Regions from separate parts of the Streptomyces sp. NBC_01384 genome, predicted to be linked through region 1. Evidence: riboswitches for the same ligand, from Rfam matches in the RefSeq annotation. Region 1 holds a riboswitch; each other region holds the start of a gene.

Region 1 (7,772 bases):
GACTCGGCGGCCACCGGTGTCAGCCGGCGGAGCCACGATTACAGGCAACGGTTCGGACATGAATCCAGCCTCGCCTCTCCAGTCGCGGCCTGCATCCCGGCCGGGTGGCTCACATGACCACCGTTCGTCGCGATCGGATCGTCGGGGAAGTGTTCGTACGCCATGCATGGATTCAATCATGTGTTCGAATTCTCGCGCACGGGCCATCGCTGTGACCGTGGTCGGGTAGCCGGAGGGCATCGCTGGACCCCGGCCCCCTCACCGGAGGGCCGGCGCCGCAAGGGGCCCAGCTCCGCACAGTCGTAGATGCGGTGATTGATCTTGACGCCGTGGGAGTTGACGGCCCGCCAGGCCGCGGGCAGCAGCTCGAGGAAGTCGTCCCCGGCCAGGGCGAGCGGGACATAGCCTGCGCTCTCGATGAGACTGGCGTACTTCTGGTTCGGTATGAACGTGCGGCCGGGACTGCCGGGGTCCCTGAGTCCGTCGCGGTGCCTGTTTTGCCACTTGGCGACGAACCATTCGTCCAGAAGCTCCGGGATCGCCAGCATTGACCACATCGGTTCGTCCTCGACGCGTCGGCCGCGGCGCTCGGCGGTGCGGCCCAGGTGGCCCGGGAGGAACCGGGAGAACAGTGTGGCCACTAATTTGGGCCAGCGAACCAAGCCGCCCGACGCCGTCGGCACCGACGAACCCCACTCGGACGTCCGACGCGAACTCCCAGGCGGGTACCGCCTCCGCAAGCTCGCCCACGAACACCTCCCCACAGCCCTCGGCCCCACACTTCGAGGGTGGAACACCCAGCGAAGCTCCATGCTCCGGACGCGGAAGGCGTCACCCCAACGGGCGACAGCCCGCGTCAGGATGGTGAGACGCCCGCTCGCAGGATTCGCGCCGAAGCCGGCAGTTTCCGTCCAGCCATGCGGCGACGTCCGCGATGACCGCCGCGTCGACGTGCTGGGGTGCCATGTACCCGGCGGGTGTCGACGGTCCTGTCCCTGGGAAGAAGAGGTGGTCGTCGGCTTCGTGGATCTGGATGGTGACGTCCGGACGCCCGGTCAGCCCCTCTCGCCAGAGGGTCAAGTCGTGCTCGACGGTGACCTGGTAGTCGCGGCCGCCCTGGAGGATCAGCAGCGGCTTGTCCAGGGCGGCGGCGGTGGCAACCGGGTCATAGGAGCGCAGGTCCAGCCAGTACGAGGCAGGGAGGCCGAAGGGCAGGTCCTCTCGGGGCGTACGGGGTGACAGGGCGGCCTCGACGATCGCGGCCTGACGGGTGATCTCCGTCTCGTCCTCGTCGGATGCCGACGATCGTGGTCTTCCCGCACTTTCCCGGCCTTCCCGGACCCTGAGGGTGCGGGAAGGCCGTGTCTTTGTGATGGGCGGTCGTTAGGCCGATCGGAGTGCCGGGATGCGGCCGCTGCTGAAGATGACCGGACACGTGCGGGAAAGCGGGGTGGCGGGCATGGCCAGGCTGATGGCGACGGCGACGTGCACCGCCTTCTCCGGTGTGCTGGAGGGCAGTGGTGAGCGGGTCGGGCAGCGTGTCTTGCTGGAACGGGTGGGTTTTCTGGCCCAGTTGAGCCGGGAGCTGGCCGGTGCTCTGGTGGCCGCCCGGTGGGATGAGGATTCCCTGGATGTGCTGGCCGCCGGGGTGGACGAGCCGCGCCCGAAAAGCCTGGAAACCACAGGCACACACAGAGTTCCAGAGACGCTGCCCCGCCCGTGGAACGGGCTCAGACCCGCGGCCGGTTGATGAGCCCGGAGAGCACGATCACGCTCTCGGTGCGCTCGATGACCCTGGCCTCGCGCACCCGCTGGATGGCCCGTTCCAGATGCGGAATGTCCAGGGCCATCATGTGCACCATCGCGTCCGCGGCCCCTGAGACCGTGTAGGCCTCGACCACCTCCGGCACGGCCTCGAGGTCCCGCCGCAGCTCGGCGGGGGTCGGATTGCCCTTGCAGTACACCTCGACGAAGGCCTCGGTCCGCCAGCCCAGCGCCTGGGTGTCGACGAGCGCCGTGAAGCCACGGATGGTGCCGTCGGCCACCAGCCGGTCGAGGCGCCGCTTCGCCGCCGGTGCCGAGAGCCCGGCGGCCTTGCCGATCTCGGCGTACGTACTGCGCGCATTGCGCAGCACACACCGGACGATGGCCTCGTCGATGGCGTCCATGGCCACGCCCCTCACCCATTCCCCTAGCGCAAGAAACCCGTGCAAGACGCCTGTACAAGACATCTGTGCAAGACATCTGTGCAAGAAATCTCCGTAGTGGCGTCATTTTCGCAAGAAAACAGTTCCAGGGTGAAACAAACGGTGATTGATTGCACGAGCGCACCGTTCGTAGCATCCCCTGACATGCGCACAGTGCTCACTTCCCAGGAGGCCGCCGCCCTGGACGCGGTCGACGAAGCGGCCCTCGCCGCGCTGCTGCTCGACATACTGGCCGTGCCGAGCGTGACCGGGAGTGCGGCCGAGTCCGAACTGCAGCACCGACTCGCGCGGGAGCTCGGCCGGTTCGGCCCGGACGTCGACCTGTGGTCCATGGACCTGCCCGGCCTGCGCGCCGCGCCCGGCTTCCCTGGTACGGAGGTGCCGCGTGACGAGGCGTGGGGGCTGGTGGCGACGCTGCCGGGCGCCGGGGACGGCCCGACCGTGATCCTCCAGGGTCATGTGGACGTCGTACCGCCCGGTGACCTCGCACAGTGGGCGGGCGACCCCTTCGTGCCGAGGGTGCGCGGTGACGTCGTGCACGGCCGGGGCGCCTGCGACATGAAGGCCGGGGTCGTCGCCAACGTCGCCGCCCTCGCGGCGATCCGCGCGTCCGGGGTACGGCTGCGCGGCACCGTGGCGGGCCACTTCGTCGTCGGCGAGGAGGACGGCGGGATCGGGGCCTTCGGCACCCTGCACCGCGGCCACCGCGGCGACGCCTGCGTCATCTCCGAGCCGACCGGCGGCACGCTGGTCACCGCCAACGCGGGCGCCCTGACCTTCCGTATCACCGTGCCGGGCCGGTCCGCGCACGCGAGCACCCGTGACGCCGGAGTGAGCGCCATCGACGCCTACGGGCCGATCGCCGCCGCCCTCGCCCGGCTCGAGCTCGTCCGCAACAAGGAGCCGGATCCCTTGATGGCCGAGTACCCCATTCCGTACAGCGTGTCCGTGGGCATGTTGCAGGCCGGTGACTGGGCCAGCAGCGTGCCGGGTCTGCTCGTCGCCGACGGGCGGCTGGGGCTGCGGCTCGGCGAGGAACCGGTCGCGGCCCGCGCCGAGTTCGAACGCCGGATCGCCGAGGCGTGCGCGTCCGATCCCTGGCTGCGCGAGCATCCCGCGGTCGTCACCTGGCCCGGCGGCCAGTTCGCCAGCGGCCGGCTGCCCGCCGGACATCCGTTGCGCGAGGTGGTGGGCACGGCGCACGCGGACGCCACCGGTGCGCCCCGGGCCCGGGAACGCGGCGCCCCCTACGGAAGCGATCTGCGGCTGTACGCCGGGGCGGGCATACCGACACTCCAGTACGGCCCCGGGGATGTGCGCCTGGCCCACGGCCCCGACGAGCGGGTGTCGCTCGCGGAGACGGTCGCGGTCGCCCGCACGCTGGTCCTGACGACACTACGCACCGCAGGAACCGCGTAGCGCCGCACCGCAGGAACCGCACCACGGGGTTCACCGCCCCGCGCGTATCCGCCAGCCGTGGTCGACCGGTCCGAGGCCGGAGCCCAGGGCGAATCCCGCCGCGATCGCTCCCGTGACGTACTCCTTCGCGAGCCGCACCGCCTCCGGCACCGCCCGCCCCTGGGCCAGCCCCACCGCGATGGCCGAGGCCAGAGTGCAACCGGTGCCGTGCGTATGGCGGTTGTCGTGACGCGGGGCCCGGAACCAGTGCTGTTCGCCGCCGTCGGTCAGCAGGTCGACGGCCTCGCCGGGCAGATGGCCACCCTTCACCAGGACCCAGCGGGGCCCGTACGACAGCAGCCGTGCCGCGGCCCGGTCCATGTCACGCTCGCTCGTCGCCTTGATCCCCGTGAGCTCGGCGGTCTCGTCGAGGTTCGGTGTCGCCACCGTCGCGACCGGCAGCAGCAGGGTCCGTACGGCGTCCAGCGCGTCGTCGGCCAGCAGCCGGTCGCCGTGCTTGGAGACGCTCACCGGGTCCACCACCACGGGCGCGCCGACGTCCGACAGCAGCTCGGCGACGGTCGCGACGAGCAGCGGCGAGGCGAGCATGCCGGTCTTCACCGCCTGCACCCCGATGTCGTCCACGACGCTGCGGTACTGGGCGCGCACCGCCTCGGCGGGAAGCTCCCAAGCGCCTTGTACGCCAACGGAGTTCTGCGCGGTGACCGCGGTCAGCACGCTCATCCCGTGCGCGCCCAGCGCGAGCATCGTCTTCAGGTCGGCCTGGATGCCCGCGCCACCGCCGGAGTCCGATCCTGCGATGGTCAGGACGCGGGGCGGTGCGGTGGACGGGGGCGTGGACGTGGACTTGGGCGTGATCGGGAGCATGGTGAGTGTCACTCCGTACGAGGGGTGAAAGGGGGCGGGGTCAGCGGCGCAGGCGCAGCGGGGCGTAGACCAGCAGGGCCGCGACGAACGCCACCCCGTAGGCGAGGTCGGCGCCGTGCAGGGCCTCGGCGACCGGACCGACGTACAGGCTGGTGCTCATGAACGGCAGCGCCGCGGCGAAGGCGGTGACGAACGCGACGAGCGCGGGCCACCACGACTGCGGGCGGGCGCTCTCGGCGGCCAGGTCGACGGGGGCGCCGCCGCGGGCCCTGGACCGGGCGAGCCAGTCGACGGCGACGATCGCGACGAACCCGGGAATCCAGTAGCCGACGAGCAGCAGGACGTTCTGGAAGCGGGCCGTGGTGTCGGCGGCGTGCATCCACAGCACGAGCGGGAAGCCGAGGACGGCGGCCAGCGCGGCGGCGGCCGGGCGCGGCAGCCGTACGCCCATGGTCTGCAGGGCGAGCGAGCCGCTGTAGTCGTTCATGGCATTGCTGCTCAGCGCGGCGAGCGCCACGGCGAGCAGGCCGAAGGCGCCCAGCGCGCCCCCTCCGAGCAGGGTGTCCACGCCGCGGGCGGTCTGGTCGGTGAAGACGGCCGCGCCCCACAGTCCGAGCGCCTGAACGGCCACGAAGGACACGCTGATGCCGGCCAGGGTGTACCAGAACATGCGCGGGCGGGATGCCGTACGCGGCAGATAGCGGCTGAAGTCGCTCGCGTACGGGGCCCACGACAGCGCCAGACTGAGGGCGATCGTGCAGGTCAGAACGAAGGCACCGGCCTGGTCGGCGCCGTGCGCGGTGGCGGTGGCGGTGGCGGTGGTGTGGGCACCGCTCAGAAGCTTCACGGTCAGGGCCACGAACGCGGCGGCGAGGGCGAAGGTCATGACGCTCTGGAGCCGGTGGATGGCCTCGTAGCCGAGGACGCCGAGCGCGCCCTGCGCCGCCATCATGACCAGCACGCCCAGCCAGAACGGCCAGCCGCACAGCTGGGCCAGCGCGTCCCCTCCGAAGAGGCCGATCAGCGCGTCCCAGGCGATGGACGACAGCCACTGCAGGGCGCCGGGGACGACCACGGCCCGCCCGAACGCGAGCCGGGCGAGCGGCAGCTGTCCGGCGCCCGTCTGACTGCCCCAGGTGCCGAGGTACGCGGTCGGAACCGCGCCCAGGACGGTGCCCAGCACGACGGCGGCGAGCGCGGTGGCGAAGTCCAGGCCGAGGGCGATGCCGACGGTGCCGGTGAACACGCCGGTCATGGTCAGGTTGGGGGCGAACCACACGGTGAACAGGCGGCCGGGGCCGCCGTAGCGGTGGTCCTCCGGGACCGGGGCGATACCTCGCGCCTCGACGCGCAGATCGCCCGGGGCGGTGGGCATCCGCCCGTCGAAAACGCCCTGCGGGCCCCCGACGGCCACCTCATCGCGAGCATTGCGGGCATACGGCAACGACATGAGACATCCCTCCGCCAGTCCTAACTGGTTCAGGTTCGACGGGTGTGATCTCAGCCCTCGTGCGGGGCACCCCGTGTCCGGTTCGGCGGTCAGGATAGCCCGGCCCGCGCATACGCCCCAGAGGAAGGGTGCACACGCGGCACGGCTACGAGTCGACGCGCGGCTCCCCGCCCTCGTACGCCGCGGTCAGAATCCCCAGCACACCGTCCTTGGTGACCTCGCGGGGGTTCGGATACGCCTGCCCGGCGGTCCGCTCCGCGGCCTCGGCCAAGTCAGTCTCCTTCAGGCCGAGTTCGGCGAGGCTGTGGGGAGCGCCGAGGCCGGTGGCCAGCTCCCGCAGAGCGCGGGGTACGTCGTCGGTGCCCAGGACGCGCGACAAGGTCGCGATCGCCTGGGGTACGGCGGGCGCGTTGTACGCGAGGGCGTACGGGAGGACCACCGTGTGCGTCTCGGCGTGCGGCAGGCCGAAGGTGCCGCCGAGGACATGGCACAGCTTGTGGTGCAGGCCCATGGTGGTGGCGCCGAGGCAGGCACCGCAGAGCCATGCGCCGTACAGGGCCCTGCCGCGCGCATCGAGGTCGTCCGGTGCGGCGGCCACCAGCGGCAGGGCGTCCGCCATCGCCCGTGCGCCCTCCTCGGCCATGAGCGAGACGAGGGGTGAGGTGTCGGGGGCGTAGAGGGCCTCGACAGCGTGCGCGAGCGCGTTGACGCCGCTGGTGACGGTGAGGGGGACGGGGAGCCCGAGGGTGAGCTCGGGGTCGTAGACGACGCTGCGGGGCTGGACGACGGGGTCGCGTCCGGTGCGCTTGGCGCCGTGCTCGGTCAGGCCCCAGACCGGGGTCATCTCCGAGCCGGAGTAGGTGGAGGGCACGGCGATCAGCGGCAGGCCGGTGCGCAGCGCGATCGCCTTGCCGAGGCCGATCGCCGAGCCGCCGCCTACCGCGACACAGCCGTCGGCGCCCACCGCGCGCGCCGCCTCGACCGCCCGGTCGGCGACCTCGACGGGCACGTGCTGGCCGGCCTCGGCATGCAGCCCCGCGCAGGCCTCGCCCAGCGCGTCGGCGACCGCGCGCGCCGTGTCCTCGCCCCTCCTGCCGCAGACCACCAGCACCCTGCGCAGACCGAGCCGCGCGGCCTCGCCGGGGGTCGCGGACACCGCGGCGCCGGGCCGGAAGACCACCCGCGCGGGCTGGGTCTCGTACGAGAAGTCGAGAGGCGTGTTCATTGATGTCATTCTGGTCGTTCTGGTCGCTCCGGCTCCCGTACGAGGTCGAAGCGTGCGTGGCGGAAGGGGTTCGGGACCCCGAACTCCCCCGCCAGAGACGGGTCGTCGGTCTCGGTGAAGTCCTGGACCAGGCTCTTCTTGACGTCGAACACCGAGTCGGAGTCGAGGTGGTCCTTCACGCCGTCCTTCACCACGTCTTCTCGGCGCGGAATCCGAACAGATCGGGGACGCCGCCCGGGCCCGCCTCCGCGGTCCGCAGCATCCGCAGGCCGGCCGCCGCGGCGGCGTTGAGGAGGTCCGCGAGGGGGACGTGCCGGGCACCCACCCGGGCGCGGACGCCGGCCGGGTTCCAGGCGTCGAAGCTGCGCGACCGGTCGGCGTACCGCTCGTCGACCACGATCCTCGTCCGGTCGCTCCAGTCGGCGAACGCGCCGATGAAGCACGGGTGCACCCCGAGGTGCACGAAGCGCCCGCCGGGGCGCAGTACCCGGGCGGTCTCGCGCAGCACGGCGGCGTAGTCGGGTACGTCGGTGCTGGCCAGCACGCACACGGCGGCGGGGAGGGAGGCGTCGGCGAACGGCAGGGCCGCCGCGTCGGCCACGGC
Region 2 (7,772 bases), 2.1 Mb from region 1:
CACCGCAGAAGAAGAGCGCGGGGCGCGACCTGGGTGCCGCGATAGGAGTGGGCGTCGGGCTCGGTGCAGTGATCGCCGCGTCGTTGTTCATCGTCAAGGCCGTGTTCGTGGGCGTCATAGCGATCGCCGTGGTGGTGGGCCTGTGGGAGCTCACCTCACGGCTTCAGGAGCGCAAGGGCATCAAGGCGCCGCTCGTGCCGCTCGCGCTCGGCGGTGCGGCGATGGTCGTCACCGGTTACGTCCGGGGCGCCGAGGGCGCCTGGGTGGCGATGGCGCTCACCGCGCTCGCGGTCCTGGCCTGGCGGATGACGGAACCGCCCGAGGGCTATCTCAAGGACGTCACGGCGGGGGTCTTCGCGGCCTTCTACGTGCCGTTCCTCGCCACGTTCGTGGCCATGATGCTCACCGCCGACGACGGCCCGCGCCGGGTCCTGACCTATCTGCTCCTGGCGGTCGTCAGCGACACGGGGGCGTACGCGGTCGGCTGGCGCTTCGGCAAGCACAAGCTGGCGCCGCGCATCAGCCCCGGCAAGACCCGCGAGGGCCTGTTCGGGGCGGTCACCTTCGCGATGGTCGCGGGTGCGCTGTGTCTGCAGTTCCTGATCGAGGACGGCACGTGGTGGCAGGGGCTGATCCTCGGCCTCGCGGTCGCGGCCAGCGCCACACTCGGTGACCTCGGTGAGTCCATGATCAAGCGGGACCTCGGCATCAAGGACATGGGAACGCTGCTGCCGGGGCACGGCGGCATCATGGACCGGCTGGACTCACTCCTGCCGACGGCTCCGGTGGTGTGGCTGCTGCTGGTGCTCTTCGTAGGGTCCGGCTGATCTTCACAAGGCTCGGCTGACCTGCGTACATATGGGTGAGGGGCTCGTTGTCCACAGGACGGCGAGCTCCTCACCCATATGTTTCGGGTCAGTGGAGTCCGCCGCTGCCGAACGAGCCGCTTTTGCCCTCGGCCCAGCGTGGCGGCTCCTTCAACGGGCTCGGGCGGTTTGGTGTGTGGGTCAGCTCGTACGGGGTGAGAGCATGTCCGCCCTTGGCCACCTTGGGTATCTCGGCGGGCTCCCGCAACTCCCGGACTTCGTGGACCGGGCCGTCCGGCGGCAGGTGCGGCTGCTCGTCGGGGCGGGGCAGGCGCGGTGCGCGGGACCGCATGCGGCAGCTCAGCCAGAAGCTGCCGCCGAGCAGCGTCACGAGGGCCGCGGCGACCAGGAACAGCCCAAGGCTCAGCAGGCCGCTTCTCTCTGCCAACTGCATCGCTGTGGTACTCATACCAGGCAAATACCCTCTAATCGCCTCACGAACCAGTCAATCGCCTCATGAGCCAGTCAATTACCTCATGAACCAGCTGGTCGCCTCGTGAAGCAGCTGGTCGCCTCGTGAACCGGGCACCCGAAGGGCGGTCCTTTCCGCTCTCCATCCCGGATCCAGATGGACGGCCGCAGGTCACACGATTCGATCTGCGACACTGGTACAGCCATGCCTAAGCCAGGAGAACTCACATTCGTCGCCCCGCGCGGAGCCAAGAAGCCGCCGCGGCACCTCGCCGATCTCACGCCGGCCGAGCGCAAAGAGGCCGTTGCGGCGATCGGTGAGAAGCCGTTTCGCGCCAAGCAGCTCTCGCAGCACTACTTCGCGCGGTACGCGCATGACCCCGCGGAGTGGACGGACATCCCGGCCGCCGCGCGTGGCAAGCTCCAGGAGGCGCTGCTTCCCGAGCTGATGACGGTCGTGCGGCATCTGTCGACCGACCAGGAGACCACCCGCAAGACCCTGTGGCGCCTGTTCGACGGCACACTCGTCGAGTCCGTGCTGATGCGCTACCCGGACCGCGTGACCATGTGCATCAGCTCGCAGGCCGGCTGCGGGATGAACTGCCCGTTCTGCGCCACCGGTCAGGCCGGGCTGGACCGGAACCTGTCCACCGGCGAGATCGTGCACCAGATCGTGGACGGGATGCGGGCCCTCAGGGACGGCGAGATCCCGGGTGGTCCGGCGCGGCTGAGCAACATCGTCTTCATGGGCATGGGCGAGCCGCTCGCCAACTACAAGCGGGTCGTGGGGGCCATTCGTGCGCTCACCGATCCCGAGCCGGACGGGCTCGGGCTCTCGCAGCGCGGGATCACCGTGTCGACGGTCGGGCTGGTCCCCGCCATCCACCGGTTCTCCGACGAGGGCTTCAAGTGCCGTCTCGCCATCTCCCTGCACGCGCCGGACGACGAGCTGCGCGACACCCTCGTCCCCGTCAACACGCGGTGGAAGGTGCGCGAGGTGCTGGACGCCGGATGGGAGTACGCGGCCAAGTCCGGGCGCCGGCTCTCCATCGAGTACGCGCTGATCCGGGACATCAACGACCAGGCGTGGCGCGGTGACCGGCTCGGGCGGCTGCTCAAGGGCAAGCCCGTGCATGTGAATCTGATTCCGCTGAACCCGACGCCGGGCTCGAAGTGGACCGCCTCGCGGCCCGAGGACGAGAAGGCGTTCGTCGAGGCGATCGCCGCCCACGGGGTGCCGGTCACCGTCCGGGACACCCGGGGCCAGGAGATCGACGGGGCGTGCGGTCAGCTCGCCGCGACCGAGCGATAGTCTGGCCCGCGTACCCGCGTACGTACATTTTCATATTCCGACATCTTCATATTCCGACAGGGGAGCGCCACAGCGCTGAGAGTGCGGTAGCCGGGACACCGGTGGGCCGCAGACCCTCAGAACCTTGCCCAGGTCATTCTGGGTAGGAAGTTCGGGCATCACTCAAGCTGTTGCGCCCTGCCCGGGAACCTTCCGAGGTTTCCGGGCAGGGCCGCGTCTCTTCCTGGTCAGCCAGGAGGAAATCAGTGAGCACCACCAAGACGTTCGCGGCCGTGGCCGTCGGTCTGGGCCTGGTCACGCTCTCCGCGTGCGGGTCCTCCGACAGCAACGGCGCCGGGGACTCCAAGACCGTGACGCTCGTCAGCCACGACTCGTGGGCCGTGTCGAAGAGCGTGCTGGGGGACTTCGAGAAGCAGTCCGGCTACACGGTCAAGGTCCTCAAGGACGGCGACGCCGGCCAGGCCGTCAACAAAGCCATCCTCACCAAGGACAACCCGCAGGGCGATGTCTTCTTCGGCGTCGACAACACCCTGCTGAGCCGGGCGCTCGACAACGGGCTCTTCCAGTCGTACGAGGCGAAGGGCTCGGACCAGATCCTCCCCGAGTACCGGGTCGACCAGGACAAGCACCGGGTCACGCCCATCGACTCCGGCGACATCTGCGTCAACTACGACAAGAAGTACTTCGCCGACCACAAGCTGGCCCCGCCGGCCTCCTTCGACGACCTGATCAAGCCCGCGTACAAGAACCTGCTCGTCACGGAGAACGCGTCCACGTCCTCACCCGGCCTCGGCTTCCTGCTCGGGACCGCCGCGAAGTACGGCGACAGCAGCTGGCAGGACTACTGGAAGAAGCTCAAGGCCAACGGCGTGAAGGTCGTCGACGGCTGGGACCAGGCCTACAACGACGAGTTCTCCGGGTCCTCCGGCGGCAAGAAGGCCAAGGCCGACCGGCCGCTCGTCGTCTCCTACGCCTCCTCCCCGCCCGCCGAGGTCGTCTACGGCGACCCGAAGCCACAGACCGCGCCGACCGGGGTCGCGAACGGCACCTGCTTCCGGCAGATCGAGTACGCGGGGCTGCTGAGCAACGCGAAGAACACCAAGGGCGGCAAGGCGCTCCTCGACTTCCTGATCACCAAGGAGTTCCAGGACGACATGCCGCTGAACATGTTCGTGTACCCGGTCCGCGAAGCCGCTCAGGTACCCCAGGTGTTCCTGAAGTTCGGCCCCCAGGCCAAGGACCCCGAGACCATGGCCCCCGCCAAGATCGCCGACAACCGTGATCAGTGGGTCAGGTCGTGGACCTCGCTCGTACTGAAGTAGCCCCGCGCAAGACCCGTAAGGGGAGCGCGACGCGGCTCGGGCTGATGGCCCTGCCCGTCGCGTTCTTCGCCGTCTTCTTCGCGTACCCCGTGGCCGCGATCGTGGCCCGCGGCCTCAAGGTCGACGGGGTCTGGCAGTTCGGACGGATCGGCGAGGTGCTCGCACAGTCGGACATCCGGCATGTGCTGTGGTTCACCGCCTGGCAGGCGCTCGCCTCCACGGCGCTCACGCTGCTGATCGCGCTCCCCGGCGCGTATGTCTTCGCGCGCTTCGATTTCAGGGGCAAGCAGGTGCTGCGGGCGGTGGTGACCGTCCCGTTCGTGCTGCCGACCGTCGTGGTCGGTACGGCGTTCCTGGCCCTGGTGGGCCGGGGCGGGCTGCTGGACCAGCTGTGGGGCGTACGGCTGGACACCACCGTGTGGGCGATCCTGCTCGCACATGTCTTCTTCAACTACGCCGTCGTGGTACGGACCGTCGGCGGGCTCTGGTCGCAGCTCGACCCGCGTCAGGAGGAGGCCGCGCGGATGCTCGGCGCCTCCCGGTTCGCGGCCTGGCGCAAGGTGACGCTCCCGGCGCTGAGCCCGGCCGTGGCCGCCGCCGCGCTGATGGTCTTCCTCTTCACCTTCACCTCGTTCGGCGTGGTGCAGATCCTCGGCGGGCCGACCTTCTCCACCCTCGAAGTCGAGATCTACCGGCAGACCTCGGAGATCTTCGACCTCGCGACCGCGGCCGTGCTGACGATCATCCAGTTCGTGGCCGTCGGCGCGATCCTCGCCGTGCACGCCTGGACCGTACGCCGCCGGGAGACCGCCCTGCGCCTGGTGGCTCCCGAGGTGACCGCGCGCCGACCGCGCGGGGCCGGGCAGTGGGCGCTGTTGGGCGGGGTCCTGGCGAGCATCGTCGTCCTGCTCGTCCTGCCGCTGGGCGTACTGGTCCAGCGGTCCTTCGACACCCCCGGCGGCTATGGATTCGCGTACTACAAGGCGCTGACCTCGGCCGACGGCGGCGTCTTCCTGGTGGCACCGATCGCGGCGATCGGCAACTCGCTGGAGTACGCGCTCGCCGCCACCGCCATCGCCATCGTGATCGGCGGTCTGGCCGCCGCGGCGCTCACCCGACGTACCGGCCGACTCCAGCGCGGTTTCGACGCGCTGCTGATGCTGCCGCTCGGCGTGTCCGCCGTCACCGTCGGGTTCGGCTTCCTGATCGCGCTGGACGAACCGCCGCTGGATCTGCGGTCCTCCTGGATTCTGGTGCCGCTCGCGCAGGCGCTGGTGGGCGTCCCCTTCGTCGTACGGACCATGCTGCCGGTGCTGCGGGCGGTGGACGGACGGCTGCGGGAGGCGGCGGCCGTGCTCGGGGCCTCGCCCTGGCGGGTGTGGCGGGAGGTCGACCTGCCGATGGTGCGGCGGGCGCTGCTGATCGCGGCGGGTTTCGCCTTCGCGGTGTCGCTGGGCGAGTTCGGGGCGACGGTCTTCATCGCGCGGCCCGACAACCCGACGCTGCCGGTCGCCGTGGCCCGGCTGCTCGGGCGCGCGGGTGACCTCAACTACGGCCAGGCGATGGCCCTTTCGACGATCTTGATGGTGGTGTGCGCGGTGGCGCTGCTGCTGTTGGAGCGCGTGCGCACCGACCGGACGGGGGAGTTCTGATGACGCGGCTCGCCAAAGAGGCGACGGAGCAGGTGAAAGAGGCGACGAAGAAGGTGAAAGAGACGGTGGGGGAGGTGAAAGAGACGGCGGGGGAGGCCGAGGAGAAGCCGCGGGCAACACCGGACGCCCTGCTGAGGATCGAGGCGGCGACCGTGCGCTTCGGCGGGCGGGCGGTCCTCGACGCCGTCGGCCTCGACGTCGCCGAGCAGGAGATCGTGTGCGTGCTCGGGCCGAGCGGCAGCGGCAAGTCCACGCTGTTGCGGACGGTGGCCGGGCTCCAGGCGCTCGACGCCGGGCGGGTGCTCCTCGGCGGCCGCGACCAGACGGGTGTGCCCGCGCACAAACGGGGCGTCGGGCTGATGTTCCAGGACCACCAGCTCTTCCCCCAGCGGGACGTGGGCGGCAACGTCGCCTTCGGGCTGCGGATGCACGGTGCGTCGAAGGATCGACAGGCCGGACGGGTGGGCGAGTTGCTGGAACTCGTCGGACTGCCCGGGGCTCATCGGCGGGCCGTCGCGTCCCTCTCCGGCGGTGAGCAGCAACGGGTCGCGCTGGCCCGTGCCCTCGCGCCGCGCCCCCGGCTGCTGATGCTCGACGAGCCGCTCGGTCAGCTCGACCGCTCGCTGCGCGAACGACTGGTCATGGAACTCCGCGAACTCTTCGGCGAGTTGGGCACGACCGTGCTGGCCGTGACACACGACCAGGGCGAGGCGTTCGCGCTCGCCGACCGGGTCGTGGTGATGCGCGACGGCCGGATCGCCCAGTCCGGTACACCGCTCGAGGTCTGGCAGCGCCCGGCGGACGAGTTCGTGGCGCGCTTCCTCGGCTTCGACAACGTGGTCGCGGCGACGGTGAGCGGACGGGCCGCGGACACCCCGTGGGGGAAGCTGCCGGTGCCGGAGGGTGCCCCCCAGGGCCCCGGCACGCTGCTCGTGCGGCCCGCGGGTGTACGGCTGGGCGCCCCCGCGGACGGGCTGCGCTGCACCGTGGCCGCACGCACCTTCCGGGGCACCCATGTCGCCGTACGACTGCAGCCCGAGAGCGGCCCGCGGCTCGAAGCGGCGTGCGCGCTGCGGGAGGCGCCCGCGCCCGGGGACGAGGTCGGGGTGGCGTTCGACGCGGCCGAAATCGTCGTACTCGGGGAGTCTTCGGCCGCATAGGGTGCCGATCGAGCATCCCCGACGAGCAGGTTCCGCTCATCGGGTGGCCTGAGGCCGAGGGGGGACCCGGCCGAGCTGGTGATCCACCGGGCCGCGGCATCCACCCCCACACCACCGACACCACCCCCGAACTCAACGCCGAGTGGGTCATCGAACTCGCCGAGAAGGGTGTCAGCCGGCAGTGGTGGGTGCGGACAGGCGTGTGGCCCGCCCCCTGGAAAGCGCTGACAGGGGGCGGGCCACACGTTGGTGCGTACGGTGTATGGATCAGCTGGTCTTCGAGGCGCCGCGGCGGCGCATACCGAAGAACACCGCTCCGCCGCCGACCACGACGAGGGCACCGGCGATACCGGCGATCATCGGGGTGTTGGAGTTAGCACCGGTCTCGGCGAGGTTCGAGGAACCGGCCGCGGGGGACGGGGCGTTGTCGCCCGGCGTCGCGGGCGCGGCGCTGCTCTCCGACTCCGACGGGGTCGCGGAAGGCGTCTCCGAGGAGGAGGCAGAGGAGGGGGAGGAGGGGGTTTCCGACGATGACGGGGTGGCCGACGGCGTCGGGCTCTCCTCGGTCTTGCAGGCCGTGGACGGAGCGGTCACGTTCGTCGGGATGTCCTTGTCGACCTGGTTCGCGGCCTTGACGTGGACGCGGTACGTGGCGTTCGGCTTCCAGTCCTCGTCGAAGGTGATGGTGACACCCGTGCTGGAGCCCTTGACCTCCTGCTGGCCGATCTTCTGCGCGTCGGCACCGTTGTTCTCGAGGAACACGGAGACGACCGCTGAAGTGCCGGACCTGTCGACGTCGGTGACGGTGATGACGCCCTTGGTGCCGTCGCACGTGGCTTCGGCGGAGAACTCACTGATGTTGCAGGCAAATGCGTTGCCGGCGAGGCCGAGCGCGAGCGCGGCCGTGGCGGAGGCAACGCCGAGGATTCGCACAGGACGTGCGGTACGGCGAGATATGGACACGATTGCCCTTCACAGAATGCGCAACTGCTGGGGGGTTTAAGGGGGGCTCCGCCGTGGCAACAGCCACCCCTCGGGCCTCAAAGGTT
Region 3 (7,772 bases), 4.1 Mb from region 1:
TGGGATCGACGGCCGGATGCTCTCGCACATACGTGCGCACATCGGCGATCGCCTTCTGCTCCTCGTTCTGGATACCGACCGCCCGCATGTCCACCTGCCCCGGCAGCAGGCCCTTCCGCGGCTTCCTGCTCCGCCGGAACAGGCTCAGCTCACCGACCCGGACATGGAGCTCCAGCCACTCGGGCAACTCGCCCAGGCTCAAGTCCGGCAGCCGGGCCGCATGGGAGGCGAACGTCCACGCCTGCATCACCCCGTCGTCGTCCAACTGAGCCGCCACCGCGGCCATCCGCTCCACCACGTCCGCGACGACGCCCTTCGAGTACAGGAAGGACATGGAACCGGAGGCGTCGAGGATCAGCACGACGCGCGCCGTGACCCCCGCCGCACCGTGCTTGCGCAGACTGACCGCCACCTGCTCCTTGCGCAGCGAGAGCCGCTTGCGCATGTCGACGGGAAGCCGCTCCTCGGCCTTGCTCAGACGCGGGGAGGCCGCCGGGGGTGCCAGGGGAACCTGTGCGGCGGGCGCAGGGGCAGGGGCAGCCGTCGGCGTGACCACCGGCGCGGGCGCGGGCGGAACTACAGGCGTGCCCGCCGGCTGCCCCACAGGCGGCGCCGTCGGTCGGGCCGCGGGCGCGGCCGTCTGCTCCGGCGGGCAGACGGCGGCCTCGTCGGACTCCACGCTGATACCGAAGTCGGTGGCCAGACCGGCCAGCCCCGACGCATACCCCTGGCCCACCGCCCGGAACTTCCATCGACCGCCCCGCAGATACAGCTCACCCCCGATGAACGCCGTCTCCGTCGTCGCCTCCATCTCAAAACGCGCGAACTCCTGCAGTGTCCCGGCGTCGAGCAGCCGCAGTGTCAGCCCGAAGAGCTCACCGAAGGTGCCGCCGTCCGCCGAGGCGCACAGCACGACCCGCTCGATCTCCGGTTCCAGGGCGCGCAGGTCCACCTCGACCGTGTCCGTCGTGGCACCGCCGTCCCGCCGCTTCCCCAGATGCCGTACGGCGTGGGAGGCGTGCTGTGGCTGGTTGTAGAAGACGAAGTCACCGTCGTCCCGCACCCGTCCATCCGCGCCGAGCAGCAGTGCCGAGGCATCCGCGTCCGGCGCACCGGCCCCGCCGCTCCAGCCGAGCTCGGCCCGCACCGCCCCGGCGGCGACGGGAAGGTTGGCGCCCTTGCTCATGGATGTCGATGTCATGCGCCCAGTCTGCCGAGAGAGCCCGCCCCCGGAGCCATTCGATACGCATCCCCGCGCATCGAACGGCTCACAGCAGTCGTAGGTCGGGAAGGAACCCGCACACGACGACGACCGACACCAGCTCGCCGGCCTCAGAGCGCCCACGACGCTTCCGCCACTGCCCGTGCGGGGACGCCGCTCATGGTCGGCCCGCCATGAGCGCCGCCCCGTGACTCGTCAGTCGGCGATCGGCAGATACACCCGGTTCCCGCTCGCCGCGAACTCCTTCGACTTCTGCAGCATCCCCTCGGCGATCTCCTCCGGCGACGCTCCCTCAGCCACCGCACCGCCGAACCGCTCGCTGATACTTTGGCTGATCTTCATCGAGCAGAACTTCGGGCCGCACATGGAGCAGAAGTGCGCCGTCTTGGCGGGCTCGGCCGGCAGGGTCTCGTCGTGGAACTCCCGTGCCGTGTCCGGGTCGAGGGCCAGGTTGAACTGATCCTCCCACCGGAACTCGAAGCGGGCGTCGGACAGCGCGTCGTCCCATTCCTGCGCACCTGGGTGCCCCTTGGCGAGGTCGGCTGCGTGGGCGGCGATCTTGTAGGTGATGACGCCGGTCTTGACGTCGTCACGATTGGGCAGGCCCAAGTGCTCCTTGGGCGTGACGTAGCAGAGCATGGCCGTGCCCCACCAGGCGATCATCGCGGCACCGATGCCGGAGGTGATGTGGTCGTACGCCGGCGCGACGTCCGTCGTCAGCGGACCGAGCGTATAGAACGGAGCTTCATCACAGATCTCCTGCTGAAGGTCGATGTTCTCTTTGATCTTGTGCATCGGGACATGTCCCGGGCCCTCGATCATCGTCTGTACGTGAAAACGCTTCGCGATCGTGTTGAGTTCCCCGAGCGTCCTCAACTCGGCGAACTGGGCCGCGTCGTTGGCGTCCGCGATCGACCCGGGCCGCAGCCCGTCGCCGAGCGAGTAGGTGACGTCGTACGCCGCGAGGATCTCGCAGAGCTCCTCGAAGTTCTCGTACAGGAATGATTCCTTGTGGTGCGCGAGGCACCAGGCCGCCATGATGGAGCCGCCGCGCGAGACGATGCCGGTCTTGCGGTTCGCGGTGAGGGGCACATACGACAGGCGCACGCCCGCGTGGACGGTCATGTAGTCCACGCCCTGTTCGGCCTGTTCGACGACCGTGTCCTTGTAGATCTCCCAGGTCAGCTCCTCGGCACGGCCGTCGACCTTCTCCAGCGCCTGGTAGAGCGGCACCGTGCCGATAGGAACGGGGGAGTTGCGCAGGACCCATTCACGGGTGGTGTGGATGTTGCGGCCGGTGGACAGGTCCATGACCGTGTCGGCGCCCCAGTGGGTCGCCCAGGTCATCTTCTCGACCTCCTCCTCGATGGAGGAGGTGACCGCGGAGTTGCCGATGTTGGCGTTGACCTTCACCAGGAACCGCTTGCCGATGATCATCGGCTCGATCTCCGGGTGGTTGACGTTCGCGGGCAGCACCGCGCGGCCGGCGGCGATCTCCTCGCGGACGACCTCGGCGTCGACGTTCTCGCGGACCGCCACGAACTCCATCTCGGGCGTGATCTCACCGCGACGCGCATACGCGAGCTGCGTGACCGCCTCTCCGGGGCGGCCCCGGCGCGGCTGGCGCGGCCGCCCGGGGAAGACCGCGTCGAGGTTGCGCAGGCCCCCGCGCGGCGAGGTGTGCTTGATCCCGTCGTCCTCAGGACGGACGGTACGGCCCGCGTACTCCTCGGTGTCACCGCGGGCGATGATCCAGTTCTCACGCAGCGGCGCGAGACCCCTGCGTACATCGGTGTCCACGGTCGGATCGGTGTACGGACCGGAGGTGTCGTACAGCGTGACGGACCGCCCGTTGGTGAGGTGCACCTGACGGACCGGCACTCGCAGATCGGGGCGCGAACCTCCGACATGTGCCTTGTGCCAGCCGATGGACCTCCCGGCCTCTTGCGGCTGTCCACCTTCGGGCACGGTCGGTGCCCCATCCGTCTGGCTGAAGGCAGGCGTGCGTACGTCCTTGTTGGTCATGAGACCTACTCCCTACGCCGGCATTACCCGGTAACAGGTTCAGCGGTCGACGCAGCGGATTCCGTCTGCCGACGTCTCTTGTGAAACATGACTCGTTCCACGTGAAACATCGCTGAGACGGAGGTCAGCGCCCTCTCAGCCCGGTGCTCCGAGCTCCCGCGTGTGCAAAGGTGCCTCCACGCTAGCGTCATATCTGGCGCGGTGAACAGAGGGCCCTCGCCGTTCTTGCGATGATCGGTCGGTGACCACAACGCAGCAGCCCCCGTTCCCACCCTCCGAGCCGCCGCGCGGACCCGGCACCGGTGACGGCCATGGACACGGCTCCGAAGGCGGGCATGGACACGGACACGGACACGGACCGGGTGACGGCCATGAGCATGAGCAGGACCCCGGGAACGGGCACGGGTCGGGACACTCGCACAGTCACAGCCATGGCCCCGCCGCTCCCGTCTCCAAGCACCTGCGCAAGGTCATCGCGGCCATTCTGATCCCCTTCGCCGCCGCGGTCGTTGTGGGTCTCACGGTGCTCTGGCCCGGCGGCGCACCCTCCCACGAGCGCACCGGTGTCGGCTTCGACCGGCAGACCCAGCAGGCCACGGTCACCAAGGTCGACAAGGTGGACTGCAAGTCCGTGAACGCATCGGGGGAGACCCCGACCGGCGACACGTCCACCGCCGAGGGCTCCTCCGCGCAGCGGCAGGCGACGGGCGACTGCAAGAAGGCGACGATCCGGATCGACACCGGCAAGGACAAGGGCCGTACGTTCACGGAGATCGTCCAGCCGGACCAGTCACGGCAGTTGCACCAGGGCGAGAAGGTCGTGGTCGCCTACGAGCCCTCCGCGCCCAAGGATCTGCAGTACTCGGTCACCGACGTGAACCGGCAGTTCCCGATGGCGCTGCTCGCCGGGATCTTCGCACTGACCGTCGTGGTGGTGGGCCGGATGCGCGGCGTCATGGCGCTGATCGCGCTGGCCGTCAGCTTCTTGATCCTGACGTTGTTCATCCTGCCCGCGATCCTGCAGGGCTCGAACCCGCTGGTCGTGGCGGTGGTCGGGGCGAGCGCCATCATGCTGATCGCGCTCTACATGTGTCATGGCCTCTCGGCCCGGACGTCCGTGGCGGTGCTCGGCACACTGCTCTCACTGGTGCTGATCGGTGTGCTCGGCTCGGAGTTCATCGGCTGGGCGGCGCTGACCGGCAACACGGACGACAACACCGGTCTGATCCACGGTCTGTACCCGTCCATCGACATGAGCGGTCTGCTGCTCGCGGGCGTCATCATCGGTTCGCTCGGTGTGCTCGACGATGTGACGGTGACACAGACGTCGGCGGTCTGGGAGCTGCACGGGGCCAATCCGACGATGGGCTGGCGCGACCTGTACCGCGCGGGCATCCGGATCGGCCGCGACCACATCGCATCGGTCGTCAACACGCTTGTGTTGGCGTACGCGGGCGCCGCGCTCCCACTGCTCCTGCTCTTCTCGATCGCGCAGAGCAGTGTGGGCACAGTCGCCAACAGCGAGCTGGTCGCGGAGGAGATCGTACGCACCCTGGTCGGCTCGATCGGCCTGGTCGCCTCGGTGCCCGTGACCACCGCGTTGGCGGCCCTGGTGGTCTCGGCGGACCGTCCGGAGAGTTCGGGGACTCCGGGGGGTACGGCCGTCCCCGCGGAGCCCGCGGGGAGCAGGGCGCCGGTACGCGGTGGGAAGGGCCGTCGCCGCAAGCATTGAAGCGTCTCTGGAACTCTTGAGGATCCTGGGTTGTCGCGTGGCCCCGAGGGGTGGAAGCGATGGCGAGCGCGGACGAGTCCGGGCCGATCCTTGGGTGGAGCCCGTGTGCGGCGTCACTGGCGGTGACGCGGTGCCGGCGTCTGGACTGTGCCCGGCTCTTTCGGGTCGGGCACACCCTGGGATCGCTGCCCCGCCGGACGCTGAACCGGTCACCGCAGGTGAAACACGATGCCAGTGGCGGGGACCGCGCGCATTTCAAACACGCGGCGTGTATGTCGGTTAGAACGAGAGGCAGTCCATAGGGTCACGCCCGAGCCGGAATCAGCTTTCCGCGGCTTCACCAAGCCAATCGCCGCACCGTTGGAGACCCTCCCCACGCCCGTGTTGCGGGTGAGGAAGCGTTACTCCGCTGAGGGATGTGGGACTCCTCAGCCCGCGCTCTGCTCCTCCGCCAGGATGCGGTCCAGCGCCTCGTCGAGATGGGTGTCGAAGTCCGCGAGGGAACGCTCCTGCCCCAGCGGCACCAGCTTGTCCGTGCGGTCGAGAAACGCCACGAGCGGCGCCGCCCCGGACCGGAACAGTGCGTGGTCGCCGCCCACCTGAAGCCGGATGAGCACTTCGCCGAACGCCTCCGGGTCGGCGGGCGCGATGTGCACATCACCGTCGCCGCACGGCCGGCCCACGCCGTCGATCAGCAACTCCCGCCCGAACGCCCAGGTCACAGGTGCGTCGCCGGGCAAGTGGAAGGTCAGCCGCACGGCGTAGGGATCACAGGTCTCGTATCGCAGCTCCACCGGAATGCGGAAAGAGAGCTCCTCCGACACGAGGAAGCTCATCATGACCTCTGCCTGTACCGACTCGCGCATCGCCTACCCCGTCGTTTGCCATCGACTGGCCAGGAATCATCCCCCTGACTCTGCTGAAATATTGCTCAACGTACACAAAAGATCACAAGGAGTGAGTTTTCAGATGCTGATAGAGATCGCGAGTGTCCCAAGTAGTCTGCCGATCTCACCTTGCAATTGTCGTGCCGCAGGTAGCAGTCGATCGGCCTGGTGAATAGGGAGAGAAATGGCCATTGTTGCGGCAGTGGTGCCGGCCGTGATGGGAAGCGCGGCACAGACGGTGCCCAGCGCGTATTCCTGCCGCTCGATGACGGGCTCCATGCGCCCCGTCCGTTCCAGGCGCCGCAGCAGACTGGCGTTGTCACGCACCGTGTACGGAGTGATCGACTGCACTGGATAGCGATCGAGGTGATCCCGGCGGGCCTTCTCGTCGAGCTGGGACAACAGGCACTGGCCGATCGCATGGGCGTGCCCGGTCTCCCGGAAGTCGGCCCACTCCTCCACCGCCGGATTCCCGGGGCTGTCGGCGACGCACATGACCTCGATCTCGCCGTCGCGATAGACGGCGTAGTACACGGGTACACCGATGGAATCGCGCCACTGGGCGAGCACGTCGCTCACTGTGCTGCGACGTTTCTGCTGCGCTCCGCTGCTGCTCAGCCGCTCGGCGGCCTCACCGAGGAAGAACAGCCCCTTCTCGCGGCACAGATAGCCCTCGTGGACCAGGGTCCGCAGCAGGTGGTACGCCGTCGGCAGCGCAAGCCCGGCCTCCCGGGCGAGCTGCTTCGCGGGCGCCCCGTGCTCACGCGCGGCGACGGCCTCCAGCAGCCGCATCGCCCGCTGCACGGAGCCGATCAGGGTCGTGGGGTGCGGCTCCGAGACCGCGGCCCCCAGGCCGGGAGTGCGCGCGTCCGACAGCGGAGCACGCACCTCCGCGGGCGAGGTGCGGGGCTGGGCCGGCGGGACACATGACCCCGCGGAAGCACTGGACCGCTGGATGGGTGGGGCGGGTGATTCTGCGGGTGCGGTGTCAACCGTGGCCAAGGGGCACTCCCGAAGCGCGAGGGGAACCGCCCGTGCGGGGGGACACGGGAGGGGGCTGTGCGCTGCCCGCGGGGGTCGGCCCCGCGTCGAATTCCGGACTTTAACCGCCCACCACCGCTTGCAGACGGCCTCGCCGGAAAACTTCCCTCGGCCGAGGGAACCTTGAGTTCCCTTTCCCGGCCTGCCCGTTACCCGTTGCTCACCCGGTGGTGTCTCACCAGTCGCCGCGAGACGACGAACTCGACATGAACTTCCGGACCACGTAGATCAGTCCACCGACGAGAGCGACGAAGATCAGCACCTTGAACAGCAGGCCGATCAGCACACTGAGCACACTGACTATCACCGTGCCGAACACGACCAGAGCGATGACCGGCACCGCGATCCACTTCACCCACCACGGCATCCCGTTGAAGATCTCTCGCATCGCCCTTGTCCTTACCTCTCTTCGCCCGTCGCCCCAAGTCCGGGACTCTGATTCCGGGTTCTTTCATGTCCTGCATTCGATGCTAGGGCCGAGAGAGCGCCGACGGGGGCCTCGCACCCCTTGTCCTCCCCTGACCGTTCCCCTAGGGAACCCTGAGACGGACGTCAGCTCTCGGGTGGAGAGAACACCACCAGAACCCGCAGATCCTCGGTGATGTGGTGGAACTTGTGGGCAACCCCCGCGGGTACGTAGACGACGCTGCCGCGGGCGACCTGGGTGGTCTCCAGGCCGACCGTGATCGAGGCGCGGCCGCTCACGACGAAGTAGACCTCGTCCTGCTGGTGCGGCTTCTGCGGGTCGGGCTCGCCCGCGTCCAGCGCGTACAGGCCGACCGACATGTTCCGCTCGCGCAGGAACTGCAGGTAGGCACCATCGTTGGCGGCGCGTTCCGCCTCCAGTTCGTCCAGCCGGAATGCC
Region 4 (7,772 bases), 6.5 Mb from region 1:
CGCCCAGCCCGATGACCACCACGGAGGCCATCAGCACACCGAAAACCACGCCGAGGAAGCCGACGAAGGCGAGCAGGCGCCAGCGCAGCCGCGCCTTGTACTGCAACAGGACCTCGCCGAGCAGCCACAGCGCGACGATGCCGAAAGCGATATAGAGGACCGTCCAGCCCATGTACGCCCCTCTCCCAGTGGCCGCTACGCAGTGTGTCGTACGTGGGTGCGACCGGTCTAGGCCCGCTGCGGGTGGTGCAGGCCCAGATTCTCGTAGATTTCCAGGGTCGCCGTGGAGTTGTTGAGCGTGATGAAGTGCAGTCCGGGGACGCCCTCGTCCAGCAGCCTCGCGCAGAACTCCGTCGCGAACTCGATGCCAATGGAGCGTACAGCCGCCGGATCGTCTTTGGCTGTGAGGATCCGCTCTTTCAGGACGTCCGGGAACGAAGCGTTGCTGAGTTTCGGAAGTCGTTCCAGCATCTTCACACTTGTCACCGGCATGACTTCCGGAATGACCGGGGTCGCGCAGCCGGCCGCCTCGACGCGGTCGCGCAGGCGCAGGTACGACTCGGGCTGGAAGAACATCTGCGTGATCGCGTAGTCCGCGCCGGCCCGGCACTTGTCGACGAAGTGCGCGACGTCCACATCCCAGTCCGCGGAGCGTGGGTGCATCTCGGGGAAGGCGGCGACGCCTACGCAGAAGTCGCCCGACTCCTTGATGAGTCGGACGAGTTCGGCGGCGTAGGCCAGGCCCTGGGGGTGCGGGACCCACTCACCCATGGGGTCGCCGGGCGGGTCGCCGCGGACCGCGAGCATGTTCCGGATGCCGGCGTCCGCGTACTGGCCGATGATGTTGCGCAGTTCGGCGATGGAGTGGTTGACCGCGGTGAGGTGGGCGACCGGGGTGAGCGTCGTGTCGGCGACGATCTGCTCGGTCTCCTTGACCGTGCCCGCACGGGTGGAGCCGCCGGCTCCATAGGTCACGGAGACGAAGTCGGGCGCGACGGCCTCGACCCTGCGCAGGGCGTTCCACAGGTTCCGCTCGCCCTTGGGAGTCTTCGGCGCGGAGAACTCGAACGAATAGGTCGCCTTACCGGTCGCGAGCATGTCACGCACAGTGCGTGCGCGATCAGTCCTGGTGGAAGCAGATCCGAGGGCCATACCCGCAGGTTAGCCAGGGGGAGGCGGTCCCCCAACCAAACCGACACAAATTGTCCGACTTGTCGATTTCTTGTCCACCCTTCGGACACCAGTGGGACAACCAGTCGGACGGCGGATCGAACGGCCGATCGGACCATCGCCGGACGCCTACGCGTGGCGCGGACGCCGCTACGCCTGGCGCAGTCGCTTCGCGAACTCTTCGGCCGCGGCTTCGGGGTCGTCCGCCTCGGTGATCGCCCGCACGACCACGACACGGCGGGCGCCGGCCTCCAGCACCTGGTCGAGGTTGCCGAGGTCGATGCCGCCTATGGCGAACCAGGGGCGGTCGGTGCCGAGGGAGGCCGTGTAGCGGACCAGGTCGAGGCCGGGGGCGTGGCGGCCGGGCTTGGTGGGGGTGGGCCAGCAGGGGCCGGTGCAGAAGTAGTCCACGCCGTCCTGGACGGCGGCGGCCGCGGCCTCGGACTCGGCGTGGGTGGAACGGCCGATCAGGACCTCGTCGCCGAGGATCGCGCGGGCCGCGGGGACCGGGAGGTCGCCCTGGCCCAGATGGAGTACGTCGGCGCCGGACGCGTGGGCGACGTCCGCGCGGTCGTTGACCGCGAGGAGCTTGCCGTGGCGGGCGCAGGCGTCCGCGAAGACCTCGAGGTGCTCCAGCTCCTCGGCCGCCTCCATGCCCTTGTCACGCAACTGCACGATGTCGACGCCGCCCGCCAGGACCGCGTCCAGGAACTCCGGGAGGTCGCCCTGGCGCTTGCGTGCGTCCGTGCAGAGGTAGACACGGGCGTCGGCGAGCTGGGCGCGGGCGGCGTTCTCGGGCATGCGGATGTCCCCCGTGGTGCGGTGCGTACGGACGTGGTGCTGCGCACCGTCGTGGTACGCGGCGCACGGTCGTGGTGCGGTGCGTACGGACCGCGGCGGCCGGGGTGGTCCGGGGCCGGCCGTGGTCCGTACGCCGGACGGTTCGTCGGATCAGACGGCGAGCGCCTGGGCGCGGCGCTTCACCTCCGTGCCGCGATTCTCGCTCAGAGCCTGCGCGGGGGTGCCGGGCAGGGTCGCGTCGGGGGTGAAGAGCCACTCGAGCATCTCTTCGTCGGTGAAGCCGTCGTCCCGCAGGAGCGTCAAGGTGCCGGCCAGGCCCTTGACGACCTTCTGCTCGTTCCCGTCGATGAAGTCGGCGGGGACGTGCAGCGCGCGGTTCTCACCACGGCGTACGGCGATCAGCTGGCCCTCCTTGACCAGCTGCCGGACGCGGGTCACCTCGACGCCGAGCTGTTCGGCGATGTCGGGGAGGGTGAGCCAGGCGGGGACGAGAGCATCGATCTTTGCGTCAATCTCGGTCACGGGACAAGCCTGCCATCCCGGACTGACACTCGGTACCCGAGTGTCCGCCGGGGAGCGGTCCGAACCCCACGGATCGGGCGGAGCCTCGACCACGATTGCGGCCCCACAACGCCGTCGGACTCCACCGCCAGGTGCCCCACTACCGTGACAAAAAGGGGATTTTCCGGCTGTGCCGGACCCGTTCCGCCGAACCGGTTCCACCTTCGGTGACCGGAGCCGACCGGGGCCGACCGCCGCTCGGCGCCGCCGAAATCCGCCGCCGTGCGACGCGCCGCAGCGGCAAACCCGGGCTCCGCCGGGCCCGGCACGGCCGGAATCGGCCATCCGGCGGCTCGCCGTGGCGGCGGAAGGGAGATCTCCGGCTCCAGAGGGCCGACCGGTGGAGGCCCTCGGCGGTTGAGGCGGAGGCGGCTATGCCATGGCGTCCTTCAGCGGGCGGGACGGGTCCGAGAGGATCTCCGCGTTCATCGGCATGCCCGCCTCGATCAGGCGGCGGCCCTGGGCCAGGTCGCGGGGACGGCCCACGGCGAGAAGGGCGACGAGGCGGGACTCGCGGAGCCAGCAGACCGTCCAGGCCGCGCCCGAGGGGTCGCCACGCCAGACGGTCGTGTCGGCGAGCGCGTGGTGGCCGACGTACTGGACGAACCGGCCGAACTGCTCGGACCAGAAGTACGGGACCGGGTCGTACGCCACCGGGACCTCGCCGATGATGTTCGCCGCCACCGTGCGCGGCCCCTGGAGGGCGTTGTCCCAGTGGTGGACGAGGAGGCGCTCCTCGTACCGGCCCGAGGGGAAGGAGGCGCAGTCGCCGACCGCGTAGATGTCCGGCACGGAAGTGCGCAGGTGGTTGTCGGCGACCACCTCCTGGTGGGCGCCGAGCTCGATGCCGGAGCCGGCCAGCCAGGCGGTGGCGGGGCGCGCGCCGACACCGACGACGACGGCGCCCGCGGGCACCCGGGAGCCGTCGTCCAGCACCACCGCGCCCGGCTCGACGCGCTCCACGCGCGCGTGGGTGCGCAAGGAGGCCCCGCTGTCCGTGTACCAGGCGGTCATCGGCGCGGCCACCTCAGCGGGCAGCGCCCCGGCCAGCGGCCGGTCGGCGGCCTCGACGACCGTCACCGCGCACCCGGCCTCGCGCGCCGCCGTGGCGAACTCCGCGCCGATCCAGCCCGCCCCGACGACCACGATGTCGTGCTGCCGGGCCAGCACGGGGCGCAGCCGCTCGGCATCGTCCAGGGTGCGCAGGAGATGGACGCCGGGGACGCCCTGCGCGCCCGGCAACTGGATCGGTTCCGCGCCGGTGGCGAGGACCAGGACGTCGTACGGCACCGGCCCGGCCTCGGTGTCCAGCTCATGGTCCCCGGGGCGCACGCCCAGCGCCTCGCAGCCGAGCCGCAGTTCGATGCCGAGAGCCTCGAAGTCGATGTCGAAGGCGGAGCCCTCGGCCGTGCCGAGCAGCACCGCCTTGGACAGTGGCGGCCGGTCGTACGGCTGGTGCGGCTCGGCGCCGATCAGCGTCACGTCCCCGGTGAAGCCCTGTTCGCGCAGGGCGACCGCGGTCTGTACGCCGGCCATGCCCGCGCCGACGATGACGACCCGCCGTGCCGTACGCCCCTGCGACTGCGACTGCGACTGCGCCTGCCGCTGTGCCTGTGCCTGCGTCTGCTCGCTCACCTGATCACCATAGACAACTGACAATCTGTCAGTCAGGGGACGTGCTCAGTGAGCTCTTCCACAAGGCTCGTCCCGCTGCCCTCCCGTGTCCCGGCGAGGTGCCCGCGTACGACGTCCCCGCCCGCGTACTCGGCCCAGATCTCGCCGTGACCGGCGCGAGGACGAGGCGGCCGTCGAGCGAACGCGCCATGGACGGAGGCTCCCTTACTGAGGCATACGGCAGCGGGCTAGGGTGGCCAAGTTAAAGCACTCGCGGGAGCCCGGACGCACCGGGCTGAGAGGGAGGCTGGCGGCCTCCGACCGTACGAACCTGATCCGGGTCATGCCGGCGAAGGGAGGGGCTGGACGCCCATGTCGCCTACACGTACACCTGCACCTGCACCTGCACGCACATCGGATACACGTACATCAGATGTCCTTGTCATCGGGGGCGGGATCATCGGGCTCGTCACGGCGTGGCGGGCCGCGCAGCGCGGGTTCACCGTCACGGTCGTGGACCCCGAGCCGGGGTGCGGGGCGGCGCGAGTGGCCGCCGGAATGCTCGCCGCCGTCACCGAGCTGCACTACGGCGAGCAGACCCTGCTGGGCCTGAACCTCGCCTCCGCGCGGCGCTATCCCGACTTCGCCGCCGAGCTCAGCGAGGCGAGCGGCCAGGACCTCGGCTACCGCCGGTGCGGCACACTGGCCGTCGCGCTGGACGCCGACGACCGCGCCCATCTGCGCGAACTGCACGCCCTGCAACGCCGGTCGGGGCTCGACTCGCAGTGGCTCAGCGGACGTGAGTGCCGCCGTCTGGAGCCGATGCTCGCGCCGGGCGTGCGCGGCGGGCTGCGGGTCGACGGCGACCACCAGATAGATCCGCGACGGCTCGCGAAGGCCCTGGTCACGGCGTGCGAGCGGGCCGGAGTGGAGTTCCACCGGACGTGGGCGGAGCGGCTGACCGTCGTACGGGACCGGGCCGCCGGCGTCGGCACGACGGACGGCGAACAGCTGACGGCGGGGCAGGTGGTGCTCGCCGCCGGGAGCCTCAGCGGGAAGCTCGCGGGCGTGCCCGACGACGTACTGCCGCCCGTGCGCCCCGTGAAGGGGCAGGTGCTGCGGCTGACCGTGCCGAAGCGGTACGCGCCCTTCCTGAGCCGGACCGTGCGGGCCGTCGTGCGCGGCAGTCAGGTCTATCTGGTGCCGCGGGAGAACGGTGAGCTCGTCGTGGGCGCCACCAGCGAGGAGCTGGGCTGGGACACGACGGTGACGGCGGGCGGGGTGTACGAGCTGCTGCGCGACGCGCACGAGCTGGTTCCCGGGATCACCGAGCTGCCGCTCACGGAGACACGCGCGGGCCTCCGGCCCGGGTCGCCCGACAACGCGCCGCTGCTCGGCCCGACCGGGCTCGACGGGCTGCTGCTGGCCACCGGCCACTACCGCAACGGCGTCCTGCTCACGCCCGTCACCGGAGACGCCATGGCGCACGTCCTGACCACCGGAGAACTGCCGGACGAGGCACGCCCCTTCACCCCCCAGCGCTTCAGCACGGCGCTCACGGAGCAGCCCGCATGAACATCTTCGTCAATGGGGAGCGGCGGCTGATCGCCGCCGGCACCGCCCTCGACACGCTCGTCGCCACCCTCACCGTCGCGCCGTCCGGAGTCGCCGCCGCGCTCAACGAAACCGTCGTCCCGCGCGCGCAGTGGTCGTCCACGTCCCTCTCCGAGGGAGACCGCGTCGAAGTCCTCACCGCCGTCCAAGGAGGCTGACCCATGGCCGACGATCCCTTTGTCCTCGGCGGTACGTCCTTCTCGTCCCGCCTGATCATGGGTACCGGGGGTGCACCCAGCCTGGACGTCCTGGAACGGTCGCTCGTGGCGTCCGGCACGGAGCTGACGACGGTCGCGATGCGGCGGGTCGATCCCGCGGCGCACGGCTCGGTGCTGTCCGTGCTCGACAAGCTGGGCATCAGGGTGCTGCCGAACACCGCGGGGTGCTTCACCGCGGGCGAGGCCGTGCTGACCGCCCGGCTCGCGCGGGAGGCGCTCGGTACCGAGATGGTCAAACTGGAGGTCATCGCCGACGAGCGCACCCTGCTGCCGGATCCGATCGAGTTGCTGGATGCCGCCGAGGTCTTGGTCGACGACGGGTTCACGGTGCTGCCGTACACGAACGACGATCCCGTGCTCGCGCGGAAGCTGGAGGATGTCGGGTGCGCGGCGATCATGCCGCTGGGGTCGCCGATCGGGTCCGGGCTGGGGATCCGGAATCCGCACAACTTTCAGCTGATCGTGGAGCACGCGCGCGTGCCGGTGATTTTGGATGCGGGGGCCGGTACGGCGTCGGACGCGGCGTTGGCGATGGAGTTGGGGTGTGCGGGGGTGATGCTGGCGTCGGCCGTCACTCGGGCGCAGGAGCCGGTGCTGATGGCTGAGGGGATGAAACACGCCGTGGCGGCCGGGCGGCTTGCCTGGCGTGCGGGGCGGATTCCTCGGCGGCACTTCGCCGCCGCGTCTTCTCCTGCGGAGGGGCTGGCTCGGTTGGATCCTGAGCGGCCTGCTTTTTAGGCGCCCGGCGCCGGGGTTTTTCCTCCCGCCCGCGCACCGTCCGTTTCCAGCCCGCCTACAGGTGCGGTCGCCTGTGGGCGGGTCTCGCCGTCGGCGGGTGCGGGATGTCTTGCGAGATGCGTCACAGGTCCGCTGCAGTCCCGGCCCGGTATGGGCCGGAAGGGTGAGGGGTGACAGTGGCGGCTCGTAGACTCGCCTGCGTGGATACGACCCTTCAGGACCCGCTTGTCGGGCAGGTGCTCGACGGCCGCTATCGCGTCGACGCACGGATCGCGGTCGGCGGGATGGCCACGGTCTACAGGGCCCTGGACACCCGCCTGGACCGTGTGCTCGCGCTCAAGGTGATGCACCCGACGCTGGCCGCCGACGGCTCGTTCGTCGAGCGGTTCATCCGGGAGGCCAAGTCGGTGGCCCGGCTCGCGCACCCCAATGTGGTGCAGGTCTTCGACCAGGGCGCGGACGGGTCGTATGTCTATCTGGCCATGGAGTACGTCGCCGGGTGCACCCTGCGCGACGTGCTGCGCGAGCGCGGCGCGCTGCAGCCGCGGGCCGCGCTGGACGTCCTGGAGCCGGTGCTCGCCGCGCTCGGCGCCGCGCATCGCGCCGGGTTCGTGCACCGCGACATGAAGCCGGAGAACGTCCTGATAGGGGACGACGGCCGGGTCAAGGTGGCCGACTTCGGTCTCGTCCGGGCCGTGGACACCGTCACGAACACGACGGGGGCCGTGCTCGGCACCGTGTCGTACCTCGCCCCCGAGCAGATCGAGCACGGTACCGCCGACACCCGCGTCGACGTCTACGCCTGCGGGGTCGTCCTGTACGAGATGCTCACCGGCGGCAAGCCGTACTCCGGGGACTCCCCCGCCCAGGTGCTCTACCAGCATCTGCACGCGGACGTGCCACCGCCGTCGGCCGCCGTGCCCGCGCTGGCCTCGGCCCTCGACGAACTGGTCGCCGCGGCGACCGCCCGCAACCCCGAGGGGCGCCCCTACGACGCGGTGGCGCTGCTCGGCCAGGTTCTTCAGGCGCGGGCCGGGCTCACCGCCGAGCAGCTCG

The links. Region 1 has a riboswitch for thiamine pyrophosphate ahead of OG747_RS41480 (purine-cytosine permease family protein). Riboswitches for the same ligand answer to the same signal wherever they lie in the genome.
Region 2: it holds a riboswitch for thiamine pyrophosphate, as region 1 does, so the genes downstream of both, OG747_RS31660 (thiamine ABC transporter substrate binding subunit) here and OG747_RS41480 (purine-cytosine permease family protein) in region 1, are expected to answer to the same signal.
Region 3: it holds a riboswitch for thiamine pyrophosphate, as region 1 does, so the genes downstream of both, thiC (phosphomethylpyrimidine synthase ThiC) here and OG747_RS41480 (purine-cytosine permease family protein) in region 1, are expected to answer to the same signal.
Region 4: it holds a riboswitch for thiamine pyrophosphate, as region 1 does, so the genes downstream of both, thiO (glycine oxidase ThiO) here and OG747_RS41480 (purine-cytosine permease family protein) in region 1, are expected to answer to the same signal.

What each region holds. Positions count from the first base shown of each region.
Region 1 is NZ_CP109559.1:9,027,772-9,035,543, reverse strand. It holds gene OG747_RS41520 (hypothetical protein) at 1-60, opposite strand, end outside; gene OG747_RS41515 (hypothetical protein) at 177-641, opposite strand; gene OG747_RS41510 (hypothetical protein) at 832-1,080, opposite strand; gene OG747_RS41505 (hypothetical protein) at 1,084-1,239, shown strand; gene OG747_RS41500 (hypothetical protein) at 1,406-1,750, shown strand; gene OG747_RS41495 (Lrp/AsnC family transcriptional regulator) at 1,731-2,168, opposite strand; gene OG747_RS41490 (ArgE/DapE family deacylase) at 2,352-3,626, shown strand; gene thiD (bifunctional hydroxymethylpyrimidine kinase/phosphomethylpyrimidine kinase) at 3,657-4,493, opposite strand; gene OG747_RS41480 (purine-cytosine permease family protein) at 4,534-5,943, opposite strand; TPP riboswitch at 5,933-6,027, opposite strand; gene OG747_RS41475 (maleylacetate reductase) at 6,089-7,168, opposite strand; gene OG747_RS41470 (hypothetical protein) at 7,174-7,359, opposite strand; gene OG747_RS41465 (class I SAM-dependent methyltransferase) at 7,356-7,772, opposite strand, start outside.
Region 2 is NZ_CP109559.1:6,884,654-6,892,425, forward strand. It holds gene OG747_RS31645 (phosphatidate cytidylyltransferase) at 1-827, shown strand, start outside; gene OG747_RS31650 (DUF6479 family protein) at 916-1,275, opposite strand; gene rlmN (23S rRNA (adenine(2503)-C(2))-methyltransferase RlmN) at 1,483-2,589, shown strand; TPP riboswitch at 2,638-2,756, shown strand; gene OG747_RS31660 (thiamine ABC transporter substrate binding subunit) at 2,835-3,911, shown strand; gene OG747_RS31665 (ABC transporter permease) at 3,887-5,563, shown strand; gene OG747_RS31670 (ABC transporter ATP-binding protein) at 5,563-6,723, shown strand; gene OG747_RS31675 (LAETG motif-containing sortase-dependent surface protein) at 6,991-7,686, opposite strand.
Region 3 is NZ_CP109559.1:4,907,328-4,915,099, reverse strand. It holds gene OG747_RS22520 (VWA domain-containing protein) at 1-1,201, opposite strand, end outside; gene thiC (phosphomethylpyrimidine synthase ThiC) at 1,418-3,247, opposite strand; TPP riboswitch at 3,240-3,417, opposite strand; gene OG747_RS22510 (YibE/F family protein) at 3,489-4,979, shown strand; gene OG747_RS22505 (SsgA family sporulation/cell division regulator) at 5,408-5,845, opposite strand; gene OG747_RS22500 (IclR family transcriptional regulator) at 5,945-6,670, opposite strand; gene OG747_RS22495 (DUF5326 family protein) at 7,083-7,295, opposite strand; gene OG747_RS22490 (cupin domain-containing protein) at 7,460-7,772, opposite strand, start outside.
Region 4 is NZ_CP109559.1:2,562,839-2,570,610, forward strand. It holds gene OG747_RS11530 (hypothetical protein) at 1-172, opposite strand, end outside; gene metF (methylenetetrahydrofolate reductase [NAD(P)H]) at 229-1,152, opposite strand; gene thiE (thiamine phosphate synthase) at 1,321-1,971, opposite strand; gene OG747_RS11545 (Rv2175c family DNA-binding protein) at 2,122-2,493, opposite strand; gene OG747_RS11550 (NAD(P)/FAD-dependent oxidoreductase) at 2,905-4,068, opposite strand; TPP riboswitch at 4,410-4,521, shown strand; gene thiO (glycine oxidase ThiO) at 4,519-5,721, shown strand; gene thiS (sulfur carrier protein ThiS) at 5,718-5,918, shown strand; gene OG747_RS11565 (thiazole synthase) at 5,922-6,716, shown strand; gene pknB (Stk1 family PASTA domain-containing Ser/Thr kinase) at 6,917-7,772, shown strand, end outside.